DNA from 2 places in the Siminovitchia jepli genome. Region 1 is predicted to be linked to the other one. Evidence: a T-box and tRNA genes for the amino acid it is inferred to sense, from the RefSeq annotation. Region 1 holds a T-box; the other holds one or more tRNA genes.
The links. A T-box is a leader RNA that pairs with one kind of tRNA and senses whether it is charged. The one in region 1 lies ahead of AB1L08_RS17745 (valine--tRNA ligase), so its partner is inferred to be a tRNA-Val.
Positions count from the first base shown of each region.

Region 2: it encodes a tRNA-Val, which carries the amino acid that the T-box ahead of AB1L08_RS17745 (valine--tRNA ligase) is inferred to sense. The anticodon was not compared.

Region 1 covers NZ_JBFEGN010000073.1:14,348-18,782, forward strand. The annotation lists gene AB1L08_RS17745 (valine--tRNA ligase) at 1-2,530, opposite strand, end outside; T-box leader at 2,613-2,851, opposite strand; gene AB1L08_RS17750 (hypothetical protein) at 2,983-3,174, shown strand; gene ysxE (spore coat protein YsxE) at 3,190-4,224, opposite strand; gene spoVID (stage VI sporulation protein D) at 4,365-4,435, opposite strand, start outside.
Region 2 covers NZ_JBFEGN010000010.1:41,537-45,971, reverse strand. The annotation lists gene AB1L08_RS06575 (methyl-accepting chemotaxis protein) at 1-769, opposite strand, end outside; gene AB1L08_RS06570 (LOG family protein) at 1,412-1,993, shown strand; tRNA gene AB1L08_RS06565 (tRNA-Val) at 2,302-2,374, shown strand; gene AB1L08_RS06560 (TRAP transporter permease) at 2,567-4,435, opposite strand, start outside.

The sequences.
Region 1 (4,435 bases):
TTTCGTTGGCGAGTTTCTTCTGTACCCGCTCCACTTCTTTGTTCCATTTATCCCATTCTTTTTCCAGGCGGGCAATTTCTTCTTCAATATTGATCAGGCCTGCCAATGGAAGATACAGCTCAACACCGGTCACAACGGCCGACATGGCTTTCTCGGGTGCTTTCAGCCCCACCTCCATTTTGAGCTCCTCGGGGTTGCAGAACCTTTCAATATACGTGCGGTTCTTTTCCAGCACTTGCAGCACTTTTTCGTCTTTCGCCTTCAACATGAGCGTGATTTTTTTGCTCATTGGCGTATGGACTTCGGCGCGGATGTTTCGGACAGCGCGGATGATTTCCATCAATGTCTTCATTTCATTTGCTGCCTGCCGGTCTGACAGCTCTTCATTGGCTTGCGGCCAGGAAGCAACAGTGATCGATTCTCCTTGATGCGGAAGATTTTGCCATATTTCCTCGGTAATAAACGGCATAAACGGATGCAGCAGACGCATCGTATTATCCAGAACATACGCCAAAACAGAGCGTGTCGTGTTCTTGGCCGCCTCATCATCTCCATACAATGGAATTTTTGCCATTTCAATATACCAATCGCACAGATCATCCCAAATGAAGTGATAAAGCACCCTTCCGACTTCACCAAACTCGTACTTGTCAGAAAGTCTCGTCACCATTTCGATCGTGTCATTCAACCTCGTCAATATCCACTTATCGGCAACCGTCATTTCCTGCCCAAAATCAATGTCTTCATGCGTAAAGCCATCCATATTCAACAAGGCAAAACGCGAGGCGTTCCATATTTTATTGGCAAAGTTCCAAACCGATTCCACTTTTTCCATGCTGAATCGGAGGTCATGCCCAGGCGAGCTTCCCGTAGCAAGGAAGAAGCGCAAAGAATCTGCCCCGTATTGGTCAATGACATCCATCGGATCGACTCCATTTCCGAGCGATTTGCTCATTTTCCGCCCTTCGGCATCGCGAACCAGTCCATGGATCAAAACATCGTTGAAAGGCTTTTTGCCGGTAAATTTGAGCCCTTGGAAAATCATCCTGGATACCCAGAAGAAAATGATATCATATCCGGTCACCAGGCAATCGGTCGGATAATAGCGTTTATAATCGTTTGCATCGGCGTCCGGCCAGCCCATTGTAGAAAAAGGCCATAGGGCGGAGCTGAACCACGTATCAAGGACATCCGTGTCCTGTTCCCAGTTTTCCCCATCTTCCGGTGCTGTGTGGCCAACATACATTTCCCCTGTTTCTTTATGATACCAGGCCGGAATCCGGTGCCCCCACCAAAGCTGCCGCGAGATGCACCAGTCGCGGATATTTTCCATCCAGTGCAAGTATGTTTTTTCAAAACGTTCTGGAACAAAATGAACTTTCTCATCTGTTTGCTGCAGTTTAACCGCTGCTTCGGCAAGAGGCTGCATTTTGACGAACCATTGGGTTGATAAATAGGGTTCGACGACTGCACCGCTTCGCTCCGAATGGCCGACGGAATGCATATGGTCTTCCACTTTGAACAAAATTTCTTCTGACTGCAGATCTTTGACAATTTGCTTGCGGCATTCAAACCGGTCCATACCCTGATATTTACCGGCGTTTTCATTCATCGTTCCGTCTTCGTTCATGACAAGGATACGCTCAAGGTTGTGTCTGTTGCCAATTTCAAAATCATTCGGATCATGGGCAGGCGTAATTTTGACAGCGCCCGAGCCAAACTCCATATCGACATAATCATCGGCAACAATCGGGATTTCCCTTCCGATAATCGGCAGGATGACTGTTTTTCCAATCAGATGCTTATAGCGCTCATCTTCCGGGTGAACGGCCACCGCTGTATCCCCAAGCATCGTTTCCGGCCTTGTGGTTGCAATTTCAATCGAACCGGTGCCGTCAGCAAGCGGGTAGCGCATATGGTAAAAAGCTCCCTGTACATCTTTGTAAATAACCTCGATATCGGAAAGAGCCGTTTTTGTGGCGGGATCCCAGTTAATGATATACTCCCCGCGATAAATAAGACCTTCTTCGTATAACCTGACAAACACTTCACGAACAGCTTTGGACAATCCTTCATCGAGGGTAAACCGTTCTTTCGAATAATCAAGGCCGAGCCCGAGTTTTTTCCACTGTTGGCGGATAAAATCGGCATATTCTTCTTTCCATTTCCACGTTTCCTCAAGGAATTTTTCACGCCCCAGGTCATAGCGGCTTTTTCCTTCTTTACGAAGCTGTTCCTCCACTTTTGCCTGTGTGGCAATCCCTGCATGGTCCATGCCCGGCAGCCACAGTACATCGTAGCCCTGCATTCTTTTCATCCTTGTTAAAATATCCTGCAGGGTGGTATCCCAGGCATGGCCCAGATGCAGCCTCCCGGTTACATTCGGCGGCGGAATCACAATCGTATAAGGCTCCTTTTCCCGATCGTTTTTGGCTTCAAAAAACTTCCCGGAAAGCCACCAGTCATAGCGGTTTTTTTCGATCGCTTGCGGATCGTATTTCGGGGCCATTTCTGCTCCTTTATTAGACATATTCATCCTCCTTATTTAAGTCGTGTTCAAATCGCAGTGGTTGTTGCGGCAAGCCAGTTTTTCGCACAAAAAAATCCCTTCGCAAAAGGACGAAGGGATTTGACTCGCGGTACCACCTTTTTTCCGGATATATGAATATTGACCATAAATCCGGCACTCAATGATCGATAACGGCTCTTCACCGGCTTTCGCTACTTCATTCAGTTCGCGAAAGCTGCTCGAGGGCGACTTTCCATTGGCCTTGCTTGGGAAATCTCCCAGCTTTGATTTCCCTCTCTAAAAAGCAGGTTGCAATGTACTTTTCCCTGTCAAAGCAATTGTTCCTTGTAGTTCATTATTTATTATACTATGAAAAACGGTTGGTAAAGTCAACTTTTTACATGGTCTCTTTCACACATTTTTCCGTTGTACATATTTTATCCTAAGGGGATTTTTTTGGAGGTGGGACGGAAATGAACAGAAAAATGAACAAACACACTTTTCAGTCATGGATTAGAAACTTTAAGTCAGTATGCAAGCAGCTTATTATCCCTTTTACCATTTTCCAGGCTGTACGCACGGTTTTATTTCCGACTACTTTTGACGTATTGCTTTTGACCATTTTTATCGCAACTGCACTTGTCTATCACTACGAGTTAATTTAATATCCCCCTTTCCAATTATGAATCGGAAGGGGGACTTTCGCCAGGATCCTGCATCTGCCTTTCATATTCCTCCAGCCTCATAACAATGTACTCCGTGTTTTTCATATACCAATATTGGCGCTGAAGTTCCTGAACAAATTTCAATTCATGTTTTTCCTTTCCCGCAGCATAGTAGGTTTCCACTATTTGAAACATTTTCCCCGGCTGGGCCAAATAGCTTAAAAACAGAAGCATTTCCTCTTTTCTGAAGGGAAAATATTTAAAATAAATGTGCAGCCAGTCAATACATTCATCAAACTGTTTCGGGTATGTTTCCATCGTGCGAGCCAAAAAAGGAAGCAGATCGTGAATGGGTGACGCAGTTCCGGTTTTTTCAAAATTGGCGAAGTATCCAAATCCACTTTCATGGTATAGGAAATGTTCCGGGGAAATTTTTCCGTGAATAATCACACTCCGGGCTTTTTTCTCATCTTTGGTCAGTTCGTACCATTCTTTTAACTTTCCAAGGGCGTATCCCTGGGCCAATGCAATCTCATGGTAACAGGAACAAAAAAGCAGTTGAAATGGGGACATATACCAGGTTTTTTCGGACCGCTCCACAAATTGTTCCAAACCTTCCTTTTCTTTTTCCCACCTTGACAGCGTTTGTTCATAGTGTTTTTTTCGATCATCCGGAGAAACTTCCACCTCCCGGGCAGAAATGGTATGGAGGCGGGCCAATTCCCGAAAAAGCTCCTGATTTTTCTTAAATTGTCCTTCTCTTTCCCTATTTTCCAGCCAGGGCATTAAATAATACAAGCTGTTGCCAGACAATACTGCATACCTTCCATCCAATGTGGGATAAATGGGCACGATACGATAATACCCTCTCTGGTACAATTGCTGCACGTACTGTAGAAAATCAATCCCCCGGTTGGCGTTGATACGCTTTAGTGCAAATTCACCTTGATCTGTATAAATTTTATACACACGTCCAAACCTCTCGGCAAATTTTATTTTCAGGCCGTAAAGGGCGGCAATTTCCTTGAGGCTTGTTACAGGATCGCCCATCGTTTTCATCACCCGCTTACTGTGCGCATGCGCATATGATCAACATCATCCGGAATGATTTTCTTCCTGGGAAATGACCATTGCGTCTGTAAAGCCAAAAGGAGGACTTTTTCCCCGCTTCGTCCTCCCCGCCTCTGCCCTTATTTTCTATAAGCTGTTTTATCAGGTATATATAACACTTGCCCCTCCTGCAGCTCGTGCGCCGAATCCA
Region 2 (4,435 bases), on a different contig from region 1:
TGGATTGGGCAAGCCGACCGACCTCATCTTTCGTTTGGATGGTGGTTGTTTCCGTCAGATCCCCTGCAGCTACTTTCTCCGCCAGGTTTGCCATATCATTGAGTGGTTGGGCAATAATCCTTGTTAGCATCTTTCCCAGAGAAATACAAATGGCTAATGTTAATATGATGATGGCAATCATGATTTTTATGGTAGTGGAAAAGGTCTTTGTTAAATGCAGATGCTCTTCTCCCGAGATCGACATGTCAAGTTCCCATATCTCTTCGAGAGCATTTGTTAACCTTTTATGGTATCCGTTCAATTCAGTATCCAGTTGTTGAAAGCTTCTTCGGTCTGCGGCGATTGCCTGTACTGCTTGATCAAATGAATCATTGTAGGCTTTAAAGTCCGACATAAACTTTTCTTGAAATTCTTGGGCCTCCTGTTTCGCTTCTTCGGACTCTAATTCATACGAATCGGTGTATATGGCAATATTTTTTTCTATATCTTCCCTAATTTTTTTTAATTCATTGATCTTTGGGTCAAGGTCATCTTTGGGATCGGCATTTGCTATGTCACGCCAAATAATCCTTAATTGCAGAAGTTCATTTTGGGCTTTTGACATATTTTCCATTGGTTTCAACGCTTGTGTATACATCTCTGATCCAATATCATGAATTTTTTTCATGTTTATGATTGCGTACATACTTACTCCTGCAAGTATGATGGCAATCAAAGTAAAAGTTGATAATAATTTAAATGATGTTTTTCTATTAAGGTACCAACGCATAATACTTTATCATCCTTTCGCCAAATTCTCTTGTCCTTTTGCAATCTATCCAATGAAGCGCATAATTGGGAATCTAACCGTTCTTGAAAACCAAAATGAAGTATGTAAGCCCTTGGACGTCATTCTCTTTTGTTTTCATTCAACTCTTTTTATATCGTCATAATAAATATGGTTTTTATGGCATTCAGCACTTTTTTTCGAAGGTGAATGACATTTTGGTTATATTATTTTAATCCATTTTGCTTTTGAGCCCCCTGTATCATGAAGTCATTGGAAGTCGGCTCATCTTTTTTGTGGAAACGATACACTATTTTTATATTCATGGATCGACCAACCCTTTTGGGCAGCCACAAAAAACCCCCTTGCAGGGGGGCAGTTTTGTGACCTGAAATTTTTTCGATATAATAAAAAGTTATACATAAGAGCCTGACAAACTTCACGGGTACCCTTCAGGCTTTGTGAATAAATGACTGCCTCATTATTATGTATCGGCAGAGTTTCTTACAATAACAGTGTCTTTTAAAAAAATCATTGAAGTCAAGATGAATTTTCCAACTACGCCTAAAAAATCACGATTTTTAAGTTTAACAAAGTACCGGGATTTTTGTATAATATGGATGCTGACTAAAGGAGGCGATGAAAATGAAAAAAGCGGCCGTATTTTGCGGGTCCAGTAGTGGATCCTCCAACATTTATATAAAAAGTGCCAAAATACTGGGTAAAGAACTGGCTAAACGCGGTATTACACTTGTATATGGCGGAGCAAGTGTTGGCGTTATGGGAGCAGTTGCGGATTCCGTTTTAGAAGCAGGCGGAGAAGTAATTGGCGTTATGCCAAGCTTCTTGGAAGAAAGGGAAATATCTCATAAAAAGTTGTCAAAACTGGTGATTGTTGATTCCATGCATGAAAGAAAAGCCAAAATGGCAGAACTTGCTGATGGATTTATCACTTTGCCGGGGGGGCCGGGAACCTTGGAAGAGTTCTTTGAAATTTTCACCTGGGCTCAGCTGGGACTTCATCAAAAACCTTTTGGCCTGCTAAATATCAATCATTACTTTGACCCCCTGCTGGAACTGTTCAATCATATGGCAAAAGAACAATTTTTACATGAAAAATACCTTTCAATGGCCCTTGTAGATGTTGAACCCGGGAGATTACTAGAAAAATTTCGTTCTTATGAACCGCCGGCCACAAAAACGTACATTACCGAAAAACAGACTTAAACTCCGGCTAACAGCCTAAGTGATTTTCGGCACAGTATCCAAGAAGAAGGAATGCAGCTTGACGGCAAAAAAGTAAGTTGTCCAGTTCACAGGTCTTCTATTATTATAGAGTGTTGAACAATATTTTTAATTTTTCCCAGAAACTAAAGCAGGGAATTTTTTTGACGAAAGATTTCTCCTGCATTTAAGAAAATAGGGAACCAAACAGAGGAAAAGCACTTTTGCAGCCCCCTTTTTTTGTTGAAAAATGCAGTTGACATTATTAAGAATCTATTATATATTAATAAATGTCGATTTCATTAAATAATGATTCCGTAGCTCAGCAGGGAGAGCGCCACCTTGACAGGGTGGAGGTCGCTGGTTCGAACCCAGTCGGAATCACTCAGCAAAACGCTTGTCCCTCAAGGGATTGGGCGTTTTTTCTTTTTCTCAAGTTCCGAAAAAACTTGCGTTTGCCGGCATTTTGACGGCGAAACGTTGATTCATGTTGATCGTGATTGGTAATTATTGCTTGAGATAGGGAAGCCAAAAAGCGAAAAACCTTTTAAGACTGTTTTTCGCTTTTTGTTTTTTTTATGCCAATTTGTACTTTCCTTTGTTTTTCGTCATGATTTGGCTAGCGACCATGACAATAAATAATCCAAGTCCAATCGTATCGGACAGGCCTTCCGGATACATAAGCATGAGACCGGCAATGATCGCAATAATGCGTTCAAACCAATACAGCTTTCTGTACCAGAATCCGATAATTCCGGCTCCGATACCAATCATTCCCGTAAATGCGGTAAACACGACCCATATGAGATACGGAATGGTTGTATCAATCATTAACAACTCGGGAGAAAGAACAAACATATACGGGATGATAAAAGCAGCAATCGCCAGTTTGGACGCGTTCACACCGGTCCGAATCGGCTCCCCTCCCGAAACCCCGGATGCCGCAAAAGCCGCCAAAGCGACCGGCGGTGTAATATCCGCCACAATACCGAAATAGAAAACGAACATATGGGCAGACAGCGCCGGGACACCGAGCAAAATAATAGCGGGTGCCGCAATTGTTGATGTGATGACATAGTTGGCTGTTGTAGGTGATCCCATACCAAGTACAATGGATGTCAGCATGGTGAAAAACAATGTCAATAACAACTGTTCATTGGCCAATCCTACCAATCCGTTGGCTAGCTTCAGACCCAGTCCTGTTTTCGTAACAACTCCGACAATAATCCCTGCTGTAGCGGTAGCCGCTGCCACGGAAAGGGCCGTTCGTGCTCCGTCAACAAGAGCCTCAACCATTTGTTTAAATCCAATCCGGGTACTTTTACGGATGGCACTCACAACAATTGTTCCGATGATGGACCAAAGGGCTGCACGCATGACACTAACGCCGGACATAAGTAAAATAATGATCAATAAGATCGGGATTAATAAATAAATTTTGCCCAACACTTCTTTTCTGTCAGGCATTTCTTCCTTGGAAAGCCCTTTAAGGCCGACACGCTTCGCCTCGAAATGTGTCATGATCCAAATACCGGAAAAATATAAAATCGCTGGTATCGCCGCTGCTTTGGCAATTTCCCAGTATGTGATGCCAATAAATTCAACCATTAAAAATGCTGCGGCCCCCATGACGGGAGGCATGATTTGTCCCCCGGTTGAAGCAGCCGCTTCAACGGCACCGGCGAATTCTTTGCGGTAACCAAGCTTTTTCATCATCGGGATTGTAAATGAACCCGATGTTACCACATTCGCAACCGAGCTTCCGCTGATTGTACCCTGAAGGGCGCTGGAAAAGATCGCCACCTTTGCCGGCCCCCCTACTCTTCTTCCTGCAATGGATAGGGCCAGGTCATTAAAATATTGGCCTACCCCGGTTTTGACCAGAAACGCCCCAAACAGCAAGAAAAGAAAAATAAATGTTGCCGATACGTAAAGCGGCGTTCCCAAGATTCCTTGAGAAGTAAAAAACATCGTATTTACTAAACTTTCAAAGTTTAGCCCCCGATGGGCCAAAAATCCCGGCATTGACTGCCCGAAAAACGCATATGCCATAAATAAAATTGCGATAATTGTAATCGGTAGACCTACCGCCCTTCTTGTCGCTTCAAGCGTCAATAAAATCGCGAGTGATCCGACGATTAAATCAAGGGGTGTCAATGTCCCCACCCTGTTGACGATCGTTTCAATCATAATCGGCCAATAAGCACCGATTCCAACGGCTATAATCGACAAAATAATATCATACCATGCAACCTTATTTTTCTTTTTAATCCTTCTGCTGACTGGAAACAGAAGATAAATGAGTGAAAGCGTAAATCCCAAGTGAACCGATAATAGAATTTGCCTCGGAATGGATTGCGTAATGGATGCATAAAGCTGAAATATGGAAAAAGCAAGCAATCCAAAAAAGATGATCCAACCCAGAGGCCCCCTGACTTTTCTCGT